Regions from separate parts of the Pseudomonas sp. 3A(2025) genome, predicted to be linked through region 3. Evidence: predicted binding sites of a transcription regulator. Region 3 holds the regulator's gene; each other region holds the start of a gene.
What was found. The regulator sigma-54, encoded in region 3, starts transcription at its own class of promoters, with help from an activator protein. The targets are predictions, from matches to a motif close to ANTGGCATNNANNTTGCTNT.
Positions count from the first base shown of each region.

Region 1: ACYP2A_RS01805 (ammonium transporter) is a predicted target of sigma-54. The motif match lies at 4,074-4,093, and genes of this name have one in related genera.
Region 2: glnA (glutamate--ammonia ligase) is a predicted target of sigma-54. The motif match lies at 3,543-3,562, and genes of this name have one in related genera.

Region 1 is NZ_BAAILM010000006.1:9-5,469, reverse strand. It holds gene ACYP2A_RS01820 (DUF1989 domain-containing protein) at 1-1,142, shown strand, start outside; partial or broken gene ACYP2A_RS01815 (methyl-accepting chemotaxis protein) at 1,235-2,209, shown strand; gene ACYP2A_RS01810 (DMT family transporter) at 2,223-2,561, opposite strand; gene ACYP2A_RS01805 (ammonium transporter) at 2,621-3,889, opposite strand; gene ACYP2A_RS01800 (hypothetical protein) at 4,333-4,776, opposite strand; gene ACYP2A_RS01795 (RidA family protein) at 4,855-5,247, shown strand.
Region 2 is NZ_BAAILM010000008.1:136,295-141,755, reverse strand. It holds gene typA (translational GTPase TypA) at 1-1,734, opposite strand, end outside; gene thiI (tRNA uracil 4-sulfurtransferase ThiI) at 1,874-3,328, opposite strand; gene glnA (glutamate--ammonia ligase) at 3,664-5,070, shown strand; gene ACYP2A_RS02745 (hypothetical protein) at 5,161-5,461, shown strand, end outside.
Region 3 is NZ_BAAILM010000113.1:916,061-921,521, reverse strand. It holds gene ACYP2A_RS30895 (HPr family phosphocarrier protein) at 1-166, opposite strand, end outside; gene rapZ (RNase adapter RapZ) at 182-1,039, opposite strand; gene ptsN (PTS IIA-like nitrogen regulatory protein PtsN) at 1,042-1,506, opposite strand; gene hpf (ribosome hibernation-promoting factor, HPF/YfiA family) at 1,518-1,826, opposite strand; gene ACYP2A_RS30875 (RNA polymerase factor sigma-54) at 1,947-3,449, opposite strand; gene lptB (LPS export ABC transporter ATP-binding protein) at 3,618-4,343, opposite strand; gene lptA (lipopolysaccharide transport periplasmic protein LptA) at 4,344-4,889, opposite strand; gene lptC (LPS export ABC transporter periplasmic protein LptC) at 4,876-5,448, opposite strand; gene kdsC (3-deoxy-manno-octulosonate-8-phosphatase KdsC) at 5,458-5,461, opposite strand, start outside.

The sequences.
Region 1 (5,461 bases), on a different contig from region 3:
GCGAAAGCGGCTTTCATCCGGGTACTTCAAGCCTGACCCGGCAGTTCACCGACTACCGCGGTTTCTGGACTCCGACCCGCTTCGATGGCTACGGCGCCCTTGAGGAGTACCACGGCTGCCGCGAGCGGGTGGCTGTGATGGACCTCTCGGCATTGCGCAAATTCGAGGTGCTCGGCCCCGACGCCGAAGCGTTGCTCGACTACTGCCTGACCCGCGATGTGCGCAAGCTCGCCATCGGCCAGGTGGTCTATTCGGCAATGTGTTACGAGCACGGCGGCATGCTCGACGACGGCACCTTGCTGCGCCTGGGCCAGGATGCGTTTCGCTGGATTGGCGGCGAAGACCACGCCGGCGTGTGGCTGCGCGAGCAGGCCGAAAAACTCGGTATGAAGGTGTGGATCAAGAGCGCCTCGGAACAGATCAGCAACATCGCCGTGCAAGGTCCATTAAGCCGTGAACTGCTCCAGCAGATGATCTGGACCCCAGGCACCCAGCCGGCGCTGGCAGAACTTGGCTGGTTCCGCTTTCTGACCGGGCGTCTGGATGACCATAACGGCCCGGCGCTGATGGTCTCGCGCACCGGCTACACCGGCGAACTGGGTTTTGAAGTCTGGTGCCACCCAGATGATGCGATGCAGGTCTGGGAGCGGCTCTGGGCGCTCGGCAAGCCTTTGGGCCTGGTGCCGCTGGGCCTCGAAGCGCTGGACATGCTGCGCATCGAAGCCGGGCTGGTGTTTGCAGGTTACGAGTTCGACGACCAGACCGACCCGTTCGAAGCCGGCATCGGCTTTTGCGTGCCACTGAAGAGCAAGACCGCCGACTTTATCGGCCGCGAGGCGCTGCTGCGGCGCACCGCCCAGCCCCGGCACAAACTGGTCGGGCTTCAGCTTGCGGGCAACGAGGTCGCGGCGCACGGCGATTGCGTGCGCGTCGGCCGAGCTCAGGTCGGGGTCATCACCAGCGCCACGCGCTCGGCGGTGCTGGGGCGCAATATCGCCCTGTGCCGTCTGGACGTCGCCTATTGCGAGCCGGGCACGCTGCTTGAAATCGGCAAGCTCGATGGCCAGCAAAAGCGCATTCGTGCGCAAGTGGCGGCCAACACCGTGGCCTATGACCCGGACAAAAGCCGGGTTCGCAGCTGATCCATTGGCTTCACCCACAGGCGCCCTGTACGACGGCATACGTCTTGCACGGCGCCTTTTGTCATTTCGATTGCCCGAAGGGAGATTGGCCGATGTGGTTTAAAAACGCTTCTCGTAACCTGGCCAATGACCTTGGCCTGTGGCTGGACCGTCTGCTGGACGAGCAAGGCAGCCCTGTTCCTGCGTCTGCGCCACTGCGTGATCATCCGCGCCTGCAAGGCAACCTGCAGCGTCTGCAACAGCGCTGGGGCGAGCTGCAAAACATTCGCCAGGAAGCACAAACGCGCCCGGCGCCGCCGTGCACCGAACAGCAGTACGCCGAATTGCAACAGCGTGTAGCGCAAGGCCTGGCGCAGATTGCCGAGCTACAGGCCCGGCAGCACAGCGATGAGGCGCAACTGGCGCACATGCACGCAGAACAAGCGGGCTGGGAGCAAGAGCGGCAGGTCTGGGAAGTGACCCGCAGCAGCCTGACCGAGGGCTGCTGGTCGATGAACGTGGTGGACGGCAACCCCGATCACCCACACAACGTGATTCGCTGGTCCGAGCAGTTTCGTCAGTTGATCGGCCACGACGCCAAGTCGTTTCCCGATGGTTGGGACAGTTACTTTGCGGTGGTCAACAGCGATGACCTCAAACAGGTCATGCAGGCGTTCGACAGCTCGATGAAAGAGCCAGGTGGCGATGGTGGTTATGTCGTGGAGTACCGCATGCGCCACAAGACCCGTGGCGAGTTGTGGTTTCGCGAGCGCGGCCGCAGCCTGCGCGACAACAACGGCCGGTTGCTGCACGTGGCCGGTGCGGTGCGCGAGATCAGCGATGAAAAGACGGCTGCCAACCTGCATGAGCGCGAGCAGGCCAGCATCCAGGCCACCTACGAAAACATCGCACGCATTGCGGCGGTGATTCGCGGTATCGCCGAACAGACCAACCTGCTGGCGCTCAACGCGGCCATCGAAGCGGCGCGTGCCGGCGAACAGGGCAGGGGCTTTGCCGTGGTCGCCGACGAAGTGCGCAATCTGGCGCAACGTACCCAGGAGTCGGTGCAGCAGATTCAGGCCATGTTGCAGCAGCGCTGAATCAGGCAGTGGTCGGGCTGAACAGTTTCAGCCCGACGATGCCGCCGACAATCATCAGCAGGCACACCCCGCGCAGCACATTCAGCGGCTCACCCAGCACCAGGGTGGCGTAGATCACCGTGCCGATCACGCCGATCCCGACCCACACTGCATACGCCAGACCCAGCGGCAACTCACGCACTGCAAGGCTCAGCAGGTAAATGCTCAACGCCAGAAACACCGCGCAGTACAGGCTCGGCCATAACCGGGTAAAGCCCTGTGTGCGCGGAATCACCGACGCATAAAACACTTCGCACAACCCCGCGAGCACCAGCCACCACCAACCGTTTAATCCCGCCATTGTTACCCGTCCTTGAAACCGAACGGCCCCAGGCGTGTTGCACACCCGGGGCCGTCACCTCAATTGGAATACTTGTAGCCAACCTCGCCATGCGCGGCCAGGTCCAGGCCGTCCACTTCAGCTTCTTCATCGACACGCAAGCCGCCGCACAGCATGGACGCCAGCTTGAACGCCACCAGGCTGCTCAGCGCCGAGAACACAATGCTGAACAACAACGCGCCGCCATTGACCATCAACTGGCTGACCAGATCGCGGCCTTCGGCAAAGCCCTGGCCACCCAGCGCCGTCATGGCAAACACCGGCGTCAGCAGCCCGCCGAGAATACCGGCCACGCCGTGCACGCCAAACACATCGAAGGCGTCGTCCAGGCCCAGCATCGGCTTGAGTTTTTCCACCGACCAGACGCACAGAGGACCGGCGATAAAACCCAGCACGATGGCGCCCATCGGCCCGACAAAGCCGCATGCCGGAGTGATCGCTACCAGGCCTGCGATAGAACCCGACACCGCACCGAACAGGCTTGGCCGGCCACGGTGTTTCCACTCCACCAGCATCCAGCCCAAGGCGCCTGCGCAACTGGCGAGCATGGTGTTGACCATCACCAGCATGGCAAAACCGTTGACCGCCAGCACACAGCCACCGCAGAAGCCCAGCCAGCCGACCCACAGCAGCGAGCCACCGGTCATGGTCATGGTCATGTTGTGCGGCGCCAGTTGCGAGGTACCGAAACCGCGCCGGCGGCCGATCAGCCAGGCACCGACCAAGGATGCAATGCCGACGTTGAGGTGCACCACGTTGCCGCCGGCAAAGTCCTGCACGCCCAGATTGAACACCCAGCCGCCGCCCCAGGCCATGTGCGCCATGGGGATATAGTTGAGGGTGATCCACAGCGCCATGAACACCATGACCGCCGAAAACTTCATGCGCTCGGCAAACGCGCCGACAATGATTGCCGGCGTAATCGCCGCAAACAGCAACATGAACAGGAAATACAAATACTCGGGGATGGTGCCCACCACGGTGGTAATGGTCACGCCCTGCAAAAACAACTTGTCGAGGTTGCCGATGACCGCATTCATCGTACCGCCGTCGCCAAATACCAGGCTGTAGCCGTACACGGCAAAAATGATCGACATCAAGGCTGCCGTGCAGAACACCTGCATCATCACCGAGAGCACATTCTTGGTTCTGGCCATGCCGCCATAGAACAGCGCAAGGCCGGGTAATGTCATCAACAACACAATCAGCGAGCACAACGCCACAAAGGCGGTGTCGCCACTGTTGATCACCGGAGCAGCTTCATCGGCATACCCTGAAGAGCAAGCCATAACAAGAGAGAGGCCGCAGATGGCGCGGCCTGAGCGAGCAAGGCGGATCATGGCTGAGTATCTCCAACGGTCAGAAAATGTGTTGGCGTTTCGAAGCAGGGCAACGTCGCGCCAGCGCTGAGGTCTACGCCGCAGGGGGGATGAATTGCTCATTCCCTTTGGGTAATTTATTTTCCTGTTGGGAATAGCAATTAGCTTGCCATTATCGCAGAGGTGAAAGGATCGGGATCGTTGCAATCCCGGCTGACCCAGTATCGACCATGGTTTTTAATTCGAGGCGTACATTGACTATTAGCATCTGCAACTTTCAGGCGTAACAAAGATGCACTGTAAATGCGCACTTTCTTGAGATGAGCGCCGTTATGGTTATATGCACAAAGGGGTATTGCTCAAGTGCTGATTAATTGTTTTTTTGTCAGGCGAGAAAGAGGGCCGTTGAATAATCAGCGTGTTGCACAGGGTAGAAACTGGCCGACCTCCGCGCTGAGAACCAGAGCAGTGGTCTCATCCTGCACGCTGTCTCTTGAGGGGGTATCGTGCAAGTTCGCCAGTTGCTCACAGGTGTAGCGACGGGTAATCCATTGAACCAGCCAGGCCTCGACTCGTTGATGACTCAGGGCAAGACGCTGTGTTTCGCCTTGGGCACCTTCATAGGTGGTCAGCCACTGCGGATTATTTCGCGAGTTGCGCGAAATAATGAGCTTGCCCGGTTTGAGCATCACCGACATGAACAGCGTCCCGCCATCGCTGAGAGCGCCCACGTCGGTGATCTCGAATTGCCCCTGAGCGTTATCCAGCCATGACAGTTGGTTATCCGGTTCAGTGCTGCTAGCCAGGCAATGCAGCGGGAGTAACAGTGTAAACAGGCAGAGCAGTGGTCTATGCACGGGATGGCTCTGTAAAAGGTTGTAATCGGAACGGTACACTAGTGGCCACGCGTTTCTATCCCTCGACCTGAGATTTTCATGGCTAACCAAGACATCACCTTCATTCCCGACCCGGACGCAGACTCCATTTCCTCCGACGTCGCAGGCTTCGGCGGTCTGCTGGTCTCGACCCAGATCCCGACCCGTGCCGACGGCAGCCTGGAGCTGGGCGGCATTATCGAACAAAGCGAATGCACCTTGCAGGCGCTCAAGGTTGCACTGGAAAAGGCCGGCAGCTCACTGGACCGGGTCCTGCACCTGACCATCTACCTCACCGACATGGCTGATCGCGCGGCATTCAATGACGTGTACCGGCGCTTTTTCAAACAGCCCTGGCCGGTACGTGCTGCCGTGGGCGTGGCATCGCTGGCGGTCGAAGGCATGCGCGTGGAAGTGACGGCGATGGCCGCCAAGGCTTGGCTGCCTGATTAATCGCATTCCTAGAAGATCACCCGCCGCCACGACGCCACGCTGTCGCGCAGCAAACATGGGATCGTAGGAGGGGCCGGTCGGCATTCCGGCAGAGCCCCCTCTCATCAAACATAAAATAAGTTATTGATTTTATTGAGTTTAAAATTCATCACTACTGCCTCACTGCAATATCAATTCAAGCCACCAATACAACCTCTATCCCCAGCTTGCGCGC
Region 2 (5,461 bases), on a different contig from region 3:
GCACAGCTCGTCTTCCTGGATGTATTCCAGAGCCTGTTCCAGAGTGAACTTCACAGGTGGAACCAGAGCGATGGTTTCGTCTTTACCCGAAGCACGCATGTTGTCGAGCTTCTTGCCCTTGGTAGGGTTGACGCCCAGGTCGTTGTCGCGGCTGTTCTGGCCGACGATTTGACCGTTGTAGATTTCCTGGCCGTGCTCGACGAACAGCTTGCCGCGCGCTTGCAGGGTTTCCAGCGAGTAGGTCAGTGCCTTGCCGGTTTCAACCGAAACCAGAACGCCGTTCTGACGGCCGGACATGTGGCCCGACTTGACGGTGTCGTAGCGATCGAAGATCGAGGTCAGGATGCCAGCACCGTTGGTCAGGGTCAGGAACTGGTTACGGAAACCGATCAGACCGCGAGCAGGGATGTTGTATTCCAGACGAACACGGCCTTTGCCATCCGGCACCATGTTGGTCAGGTCGCCCTTACGCAGGCCCATCTCTTCCATGACCTTGCCCTGCGAATCTTCAGGGATGTCGATGGTGACGTTTTCGAACGGTTCCTGCTTGACGCCGTCGACTTCGCGGATGATCACTTCAGGACGGCCCAGGGCCAGCTCGAAGCCTTCGCGACGCATGGTTTCGATCAGTACCGAGAGGTGCAGCTCACCACGGCCGGAAACCTTGAACTTGTCGGCGCTGTCGCCTTCTTCAACTTTCAGGGCCACGTTGTACAGCAGCTCTTTGTCCAGACGGTCCTTGATGTTACGCGAGGTCACGAACTTGCCTTCTTTACCGCAGAATGGCGAGTCGTTGACCTGGAAGGTCATCGAAACGGTTGGCTCGTCGACGGTCAGCGGCTTCATGGCCTCGACGTTCAACGGGTCGCACAGGGTGTCGGAGATGAACAGCTCGTCGAAGCCGCTGATGCAGACGATGTCGCCGGCCGCTGCTTCTTCAACGTCTACACGGTGCAGACCGTGGTGACCCATCAGCTTCAGGATACGACCGTTGCGGCGCTTGCCGTCGGCGTCGATGGCGACCACCGGGGTGTTCGGCTTGACGCGACCACGGGCGATACGGCCAACACCGATAACACCCAGGAAGCTGTTGTAGTCCAGTGCCGAGATTTGCATCTGGAACGGACCGTCACGGTCAACGGCAGGGGCCGGAACGTGATCGACAACCGCCTGGTACAGCGCGGTCATGTCTTCGCCCATGGCGGTGTGGTCCAGGCCGGCGATGCCGTTCAGGGCCGAGGCGTAAACAACCTGGAAGTCCAGTTGTTCTTCGGTAGCGCCCAGGTTGTCGAACAGGTCGAAAATCTGGTCCAGAACCCAGTCCGGACGCGCGCCTGGACGGTCAACCTTGTTGATGACCACGATCGGACGCAGGCCGGCTTCGAACGCCTTCTTGGTCACGAAACGGGTTTGCGGCATAGGGCCGTCCTGAGCGTCGACCAGCAGCAGCACGGAGTCGACCATCGACATGACGCGCTCTACTTCGCCGCCGAAGTCGGCGTGGCCCGGGGTGTCCACGATGTTGATGTGGTAGCCGTTCCAGTTGATGGCGGTGTTTTTCGCCAGAATGGTAATACCGCGCTCTTTCTCCTGGTCGTTGGAGTCCATCACGCGCTCGTCGTTGAGCTCGTTGCGCTCCAGAGTGCCGGACTGACGCAGGAGTTTGTCTACCAGGGTGGTTTTACCATGGTCAACGTGGGCGATGATGGCGATGTTGCGGAGATTTTCGATCACTTGTGTATCTCGATCAGAGGATTCGGTTTGCTGCCCGGTGAGGGTCAGCGATTAGCGTTTGAAGCTTCAAGGCGTCGGCCGATGCCGCAAGGCGTCGGGGGGCCGGTGACGCAAGCCACAGGCAAACAGCCCCGGGCACTTAGCTCGGTCGATATACGCGCACATTGGCATACCCCTCACTGAGCAGATGGTGAGCATGCAGGCGGCTCATGACGCCTTTGTCGCAATACAAAAGGTACTGGCGATTACCGTCCAGTTCCTTGAAACGGCTGTTCAGTGCATAGAACGGCAGCGTCTGTACTTCTACGCCCGGCACGTGCAGCGGCTGGTCTTCCTGGGCATCCGGGTGACGGATGTCGACGATGACCTGGCCTGCCAGGGCCTGTTGGACTTCTTCAACCTCGACATGCTGGCCCAGATCATCGATTACCTGATCGATGGTCACCAGCCGGGCGCGCTCCAGGGCACGCTCCAGCACCGCCATGTCGAAGCGGGTTTCTTCATGCTCGACGCGATTGCGCTTGGCATTGGTCTTGGGGTTGACCGAAATCACCCCGCAGTATTCAGGCATGTGCCGGGCGAACTCGGCGGTGCCGATCTGGGTCGCCAGGTTGACGATGTCTTGCTTGTCGGTCGCCACCAGCGGGCGCAGTACCAGCTTGTCGGTCGCCGAATCGATCAGGCTCAGGTTCGGCAGGGTCTGGCTCGACACCTGGGAAATCGCTTCGCCGGTCACCAGCACGTCGATCTCCAGTCGGTCAGCCATGGCAGAGGCTGCGCGTAACATCATACGCTTCAACACTACACCCATATGACTGTCATCGACGTTTTGCAGAATTTCGCCCAGAACTTCCTCGAACGGCACGCTGATGAACAGCACGCGCTGGGAACTGCCGTATTTTTTCCAGATAAAGTGCGCGACTTCCATCACGCCCAGTTCATGGGCGCGGCCGCCCAGATTAAAGAAGCAGAAATGCGTGACCAGGCCACGGCGCATGATCTGGTAAGCCGCCACGGTGGAGTCGAAACCGCCCGACATCAATACCAGGGTCTGCTCCAGCGCGCCCAGCGGATACCCGCCCAGGCCCTGATGCTGGCTGTGGATCACGAACAGGCGCTGGTCGCGGATTTCCATGCGCACCACCAGCTCGGGCTTTTTCAGCTCGATGCCGGCGGCCCCGCATTCACGGCGCAGCTGGCTGCCCACGTAGCGCTCGACTTCCATGGACGTGAAGGTGTGCCTGCCAGCGCGCTTGCAGCGCACCGAAAACATTTTGCCCGGCAGCAGGTCGGCGTAATGCACCTTGCATTTGGCCACGATATCGTCGAAGTCGCCCAGCGGGTATTCGGCCACCTGCAGGAAATTGGCGATGCCGGGCATGCAGCTCAGGCGCTCGGTAATGCCCTGCAGGATTTTCGGATCGGTCAGCCGGGTTTCGACCTCAAGGTTGTCCCACACACCGCCCACGACGATGTCCGCATCCAGCTCACGCAGGACGACACGGATGTTCTTGGCCAGCTGGCGAATGAACTTCTTGCGCACCGGCGGGCTTTTGATGGTGATTTCGGGGAAAACTTTGACGATCAGTTTCATAGAAACAATGCGCGTGGGGCCAGCTAAAAAAGAGGGGCGCGGATTATAGCGGAAATTGCTCAAGGTTTAACCAGTTATCGTACACCCGATCATCGGCGCACCAAAAAAGACCACTAAAGACAAATTCAGCCTCATTAAGGTGCATATATTTCCCGTAAAATCCGTTTGAACGCCGTAAACGCGTGTATTTGGGGCGCTCAACCCAACTCGGGGCACTGGCATGCAATTTGCTCCCTTGTGAGGCAGGTTGCCATGGCAGAGTATTCTGCGCCGTGCATCACCCAAATCGTCGGGGCCAATACCAAGCAAAGGCCTCAAGTCACCCGGAGGACACCATGTCGAAGTCGGTTCAACTCATCAAAGATCATGACGTTAAATGGATTGATCTGCGCTTCACTGACACCAAGGGCAAGCAGCAGCACGTCACCATGCCGGCGCGCGATGCGCTGGACGACGACTTCTTCGAAGTCGGCAAGATGTTCGACGGTTCCTCCATTGAAGGCTGGAAAGGCATCGAAGCCTCCGACATGATCCTGCTGCCGGACGACGACTCCGCTGTACTGGACCCGTTCACCGAAGAGCCGACCATCATCCTGGTCTGCGACATCATCGAACCTTCGACCATGCAAGGTTACGATCGCGACCCGCGCGCCATCGCTCACCGCGCCGAGGAATACCTGAAGACCACCGGTATCGGTGACACCGTCTTCGTAGGTCCTGAGCCTGAGTTCTTCATCTTTGACTCGGTCAAATACAAGTCCGACATCTCCGGTTCCATGTTCAAGATCTTCTCCGAGCAAGGCTCGTGGATGACTGACCAGGAAGTCGAAGGCGGCAACAAAGGCCACCGTCCAGGCGTCAAAGGCGGCTACTTCCCGGTGCCACCGGTCGACCATGACCACGAAATCCGTACTGCCATGTGCAACGCACTGGAAGAAATGGGCCAGTTCGTCGAAGTGCACCACCACGAAGTGGCCACTGCCGGTCAGAACGAAATCGGCGTGAAATTCAACACGCTGGTCAAGAAGGCTGACGAAGTCCAGACCCTGAAGTACGTTGTTCACAACGTTGCCGACGCGTATGGCCGCACCGCTACCTTCATGCCAAAGCCTCTGTACGGTGACAACGGTTCGGGCATGCACGTCCACCTGTCGATCGCCAAAGACGGCAAGAACACCTTTGCAGGTGAAGGCTATGCCGGCCTGTCCGACACCGCCCTGTACTTCATCGGCGGTATCATCAAGCACGGTAAGGCCCTGAACGGCTTCACCAACCCGTCGACCAACTCCTACAAGCGTCTGGTCCCAGGCTTCGAAGCACCGGTCATGCTGGCCTACTCGGCACGTAACCGTTCCGCCTCGATCCGTATTCCTTACGTCTCCAGCCCACGTGGCCGTCGTATCGAAGCCCGCTTCCCGGATCCGGCTGCCAACCCGTACCTGGCCTTCGCAGCACTGCTGATGGCCGGCCTGGACGGTATCCAGAACAAGATCCACCCAGGCGATGCTGCCGACAAGAACCTGTATGACCTGCCGCCTGAAGAGGCCAAAGAGATTCCACAGGTTTGCGGTAGCCTGAAAGAAGCTCTGGAAGAGCTGGACAAGGGCCGTGCGTTCCTGACCAAGGGCGGCGTGTTCTCCGATGACTTCATCGATGCCTACATCGAGCTGAAAAGCCACGAAGAAATCAAAGTCCGCACCTTCGTACACCCTCTGGAATACGAGCTGTACTACAGCTGCTGATTCCAGTGCGCGGGGTCAAACCCGCGCCACGAAAAAGGCCACCTTCGGGTGGCCTTTTTCGTTTGGTCCTGCAGCGTTATCCTGCCGCTCATGGATAAAAAACCGCAGCACCTCATCGACCTGACCGGCCCCGCAAGCCACACCCTGATTCGGGAGCCGGGCGTCGGCCTGCTGCGCATCGGTCCGGCAGCGCTGGGCAAAAACGCCGACCTGCACGTCGAGGCGCACCAGCCATTGAACTGGAATGTGTTCGATGCCTTCAGCACCCCGGCCGGCTCGCCCTGGCCGCGCGTGCTGAGCTATACCGGCAGCGACAGCGGATTCTTCGCCTGGGCCTGCAAACGCCCGATCGAAACCCTGAACTGGACACCGGTGCTGGCTGGGGATACCC
Region 3 (5,461 bases):
CGGCGAGCATCATGACGGCCATGATGCTTTTGCCATCGACCAGGCTTTCAGGTGTGCGGCCCACCCTGATCTGGCAGGGAAACTTGCCGGCCACGCCGACAAACTTGGCGGCGGCCCGGGCGTGAAGGCCGAGTTTGTTGATGATGGTGATTTGACGAGCGGGCATCGCAGTGGAAATCCTTCAGCTGAGGTCGCGGTGGCGAACCTGAACGTTCTTGAGTGATTGTTGCAGGACCTTGCCCAGGCGCTCTGTCAGGTAGACGGAGCGATGATGCCCGCCGGTGCAGCCGATGGCTATGGTCACGTAGGAGCGGTTGCTGGCGGCAAAGCGTGGCAGCCATTTATTAAGATAGGTGAAGATGTCCTGAAACATTTCTTCGACATCAGGCTGGGCTGCCAGGTACTCGATGACCACAGGATCGAGGCCCGAATGGTCGCGCAGTTCAGGCTTCCAGTACGGGTTGGGCAGGCAGCGCACATCGAAAACCAGGTCGGCGTCTACGGGCATGCCGCGCTTGAAGCCGAACGATTCGACGAGAAAGGCTGTGCCCGGTTCCGGTTTGTTCAGCAGGCGTAACTTGATGGTGTCACGCAGCTGGTAAAGATTCAGGTGGGTGGTGTTGATCTTCAGGTCGGCCAGGTCGGTGATCGGCCCCAGCAACAGGCTCTCGTCGCGAATGGCCTCGGCCAGCGAGCGCTGTGAATTGCTCAGCGGGTGGCGGCGTCGGGTTTCGGAGAAGCGCTTGAGTAGCGTGGCGTCGTCGGCGTCCAGGTACAGCACATCGCACTGGATGTGCCGGGCACGGACTTCGTCGAGTATGTGCGGGAATCGGGTCAGGTGGCTGGGCATGTTGCGCGCATCGATCGACACGGCCAGCAGCGGTTCGGCCTGCTCGCTGTTGAGCAGGGCGCGTTCAGCCAGTTCCGGCAGCAGTCCGGCTGGCAGGTTGTCGACGCAATAGAAGCCGTTGTCTTCCAGAACGTCCAGCGCAGTGCTCTTGCCTGAGCCTGAGCGGCCACTGACGATGATCATGCGCATGCTCAACGGCCTTTGAGTTCTTCCAGTACGCACTGGTAAAGGTCATCACTGCTTTGCGCGCTACGCAGGCGTTCGCGTACATCGCTGCGATCGAGCATGCCGGCAATCTGGCTGAGCAGTTGCAGATGTTCGTCCGTAGCGGCTTGCGGTACCAGCAGAACGAACAGCAGGTCTACCGGTTCACCGTCGATAGCATCGAAGTCGACCGGTTTCTCAAGGCTCAGGACGGCGCTGATAGGCGACTGGCAGGCCTCGAGGCGACAGTGGGGGATAGCAATACCGTTACCAAAGCCGGTCGAGCCGAGTTTTTCACGGTTCACGAGCTTTTCGAACACGTCTTGCGTGTCCAGCTCGGGGACTTCGCGGCCGATCAGATCGGCGATCTGCTCCAGCACGCGTTTTTTGCTGCCTCCCGGCACGTTCACAAGGGAACGGCCGGGGGTCAGTATTTTTTCAAGTTGAGTCATGGATTGGTTTGTTAGCGAGCGGTCGCACCTTTGAGGATGCTTTGCTGCTTTTCCTTGTGCTTGAGCAATTGTCTGTCGAGCTTGTCGGTGAGCAGGTCGATGGCCGCGTACATGTCGTCATGTTCGGCGTTGGCGACGACCTCTCCACCATGGATATGCAGGGTGGCTTCGATTTTCTGCTTCAGTTTCTCGACCGTCATCGTGACCTGGACATTGGTAATCTTGTCGAAATGCCCTTCAAGCTTTTTGAGTTTGAGCTCCACATACTCACGAAGGGGCTTGGTCACTTCCAGGTGATGTCCACTGATATTAACTTGCATACAGCTCTCTCCTTTGCCAGTGCATAAGAGGCAGGCCGGTGACCTGCCGCTGGAACGCTGTGGCCTGACACAGGCGGGCGGCGTGAGCTCTGGTGCGCTGCCCTGCAGGTGCCTCGTCCGCTACATCAGCCGCTTGCGCTCGCTGGATGGCGCGATCCCGAGGGATTCGCGGTACTTGGCGACTGTGCGACGGGCGACTTGAATGCCTTGTGCCTCCAGTAAACCAGCGATCTTGCTGTCGCTCAATGGCTTTTTCTGATTTTCCGCCGCGACCAGTTTCTTGATGATTGCGCGGATGGCCGTGGACGAGCATTCACCGCCTTCGGAGGTGCTGACGTGGCTTGAAAAGAAGTATTTCAGTTCGTATATGCCACGCGGGGTATGCATGAACTTCTGGGTGGTGACCCGGGAAATGGTCGATTCATGCATGCCGACCGCTTCGGCGATGTCATGCAGGACCAGAGGCTTCATGGCCTCGTCGCCATATTCGAGAAAGCCGCGCTGATGCTCGACGATCTGGGTGGCCACCTTCATCAGGGTTTCGTTGCGGCTTTGCAGGCTCTTGATGAACCAGCGCGCTTCCTGTAACTGGTTACGCATGAAGGTATTGTCGGCGCTGGTGTCGGCGCGACGCACGAAACCTGCGTACTGCGGGTTGACCCGCAGGCGCGGTACCGCTTCCTGGTTCAGCTCGACCAGCCAGCGTTCGCTGTCCTTGCGCACGATGACGTCGGGCACGACGTATTCCGGCTCGCTGGACTCGATCTGTGAGCCGGGACGCGGGTTGAGGCTCTGGACCAGTTCGATGACCTGGCGCAGATCGTCTTCCTTGAGCTTCATGCGGCGCATCAATTGTGCGTAGTCGCGTCCGCCCAGCAGGTCGATATAGTCGGTTACCAGGCGCTGGGCTTCGCTCAGCCATGGCGTGCTGGCGTGCATCTGGCGCAGTTGCAGCAACAGGCATTCGCTCAGGGTGCGCGCGGCGATGCCGGCAGGCTCGAATTGCTGGATGCGGTGCAGCACGGCCTCGATCTCGTCGAGCTCGATGTCCAGTTCGGGATCGAACGCTTCCAGCAGTTCTTCCAGCGACTCTTCCAGGTAGCCCTGGCTGTTGATGCAGTCGATCAGGGTGACGGCGATGAGGCGATCGGTGTCGGACATCGGCGCCACATTGAGCTGCCATAGCAGATGACTTTGCAGGCTTTCACCCGCCGATGTGCGGGTGGTGAAATCCCACTCGTCGTCGTCGCTGCTCGGCAGGCTGCTGGCGCTGGTCTGGTAAATGTCTTCCCAGGCCGTGTCGACCGGCAGCTCGTTAGGAATGCGCTCGTTCCATTCGCCTTCCTCAAGATTATCCACGGTAGGCGCGGAGGTTTCCTGATAAGTCGGTTCCTGGGTCTCGCGTTCGCTGTTGGGCTTGTTCTCGACGTTGTCCGCCATAGGGTCGGAATTGTCGAAGTCGTCGCCTTCTTCCTGGCGTTCCAGCATAGGGTTGGATTCCAGAGCCTCCTGGATCTCCTGTTGCAGGTCCAGGGTCGACAACTGGAGTAAGCGGATAGCCTGTTGCAGCTGCGGTGTCATCGTCAGCTGCTGGCCCATTCTCAAGACTAGCGATGGTTTCATGGCAGTGGCTCAACACCTTCATTCGCCGGCGCGCGTGCGCCATCCACTACAGGGCGCCTGGGCGCCGCCTTTTATAAGCAAGTTATATGCCTGAAATTGAAGCGCTTGCCTAGAGCGCCACGACAAATAATCCGTTGTCAACGGTCATTGTTATGGCTGCAAGGCGCTCTAGAGGCGGAACTCGTGGCCGAGATAGACCTCTTTCACCAGCTCGTTGGCCAGGATGGTCTCGGCATCGCCTTCAGCGATCAGTTGCCCGTCGTTGACGATGTAGGCAGTCTCACAGATATCCAGGGTTTCACGGACGTTGTGATCGGTGATCAGCACGCCAATGCCCTTGGATTTCAGGTGATGGATGATCTGCTTGATGTCGCCGACCGAAATCGGGTCGACCCCGGCAAAGGGCTCGTCCAGCAGAATGAACTTGGGGGCCGTGGCCAGGGCGCGGGCAATTTCTACGCGACGCCGTTCGCCGCCGGACAGGCTCATGCCCAGGCTGTCGCGGATATGCGTGATGTGGAATTCCTGCAAGAGGTTTTCCAGCTCTTTGCGGCGTGCAGTGCCGTCGAGTTCCTTGCGGGTCTCGAGGATGGCCATGATGTTGTCGGCCACGGTCAGCTTGCGAAAGATCGAAGCCTCTTGAGGCAGATAGCCGATACCGGCGCGTGCGCGACCGTGCATCGGCTGGTGGCTGACATCCAGGTCGTCGATCAGTACGCGGCCCTGATCGGCCTGTACCAGGCCGACGATCATGTAGAAGCAGGTGGTCTTGCCGGCACCGTTGGGGCCCAGCAAACCGACGATCTGGCCGCTGTCGATGGACAGGCTGACATCGCGAACGACCTGACGGTTCTTGTAACTCTTGGCCAGGTGCTGGGCTTTAAGCGTCGCCATTTACTCGGCCTTCTGCGGCTGGTCGGTTTTCTTTTTCGGCTGGATGACCATGTCGATCCGTGGCCGTGGTGTGGTCACCTGGCTGCCGGTGGCGCGACCCGCGCTGACGATCTGGCGCACGGTGTCGTAGACGATCTTCTCGCCTTCGGAAGTGTTGCCGTCGTTGATGACCTTGGCCTTGTCGATCAAGACGATGCGATCCTGGGCCGCGTAGTACTGGATCGTCACCGCGTAGGCCTGAACGATCGGCTTGGTGGTCGAGGGCTTCTGCTCGTAATAGGCCAGGTTGCCGACCGAGGTGAACACATCGACCTCGCCCTGGGCATTGCGCGTGATGGTCACGGTGTTGCCGGTGATCTTCATCGAGCCCTGGGTGATGATGACATTGCCCTTGTAGGTGGCGATGCCTTTCTTGTCATCGAGCTGCGCGTCGTCTGACTGGATATGAATCGGCTGGTCACGGTCTGTCGGCAGAGCCCAGGCGCTCGCGCTTCCCAGTACTGCGCCCAGGCCGAGCAAAAAAGGAAGAGTTTTAACGAGACTCATACTGTCCTCTTACGTTGGACAGCAGGTCCATCCTGCCGTCGTTCAAATACGCTTTCATCCCTTTGGCCGTAGTGACACCGCCGCCGGCGTCGATTCTAACGGCTTGCTCGGTCTGCGCATATTGCTTCTGTGGGAATACCGTCATTCGACTGCTGGTAATGATAGTCGAACGGTTCTTTTCATCGGTGCGCGCCACGCGCACATCGTCGATCAGCTCGACCTGTTCGCCGCCGGGCGACACTTCGCCACGAACGCTCTGCACATGCCACGGAAACGCTGTGCCACGGTACATCTGCAGGTCTGGCCGGGTCAGCAGGCTGACGTCCGTGGCCTTGACGTGCTCGACCTTGTCGGCGGTCATTTCGTACTGCACCTTGCCATCGGGCAGGTACTGCACGCTGCGGGCATTGATCGCGTAATAGTCGATGGCGGTCTCGTCAGGCGTCACGGCGGGTTGCTCCATGAAGCTTTCGGGGCTGACGTTCCAGTAGCCGACTGCTGCCAGCAGGAAAGCCAGTACGCCAAGTATCAGGAAAGTCCGGATCTTTTTACTGAGCATGAGCAATGTCTAC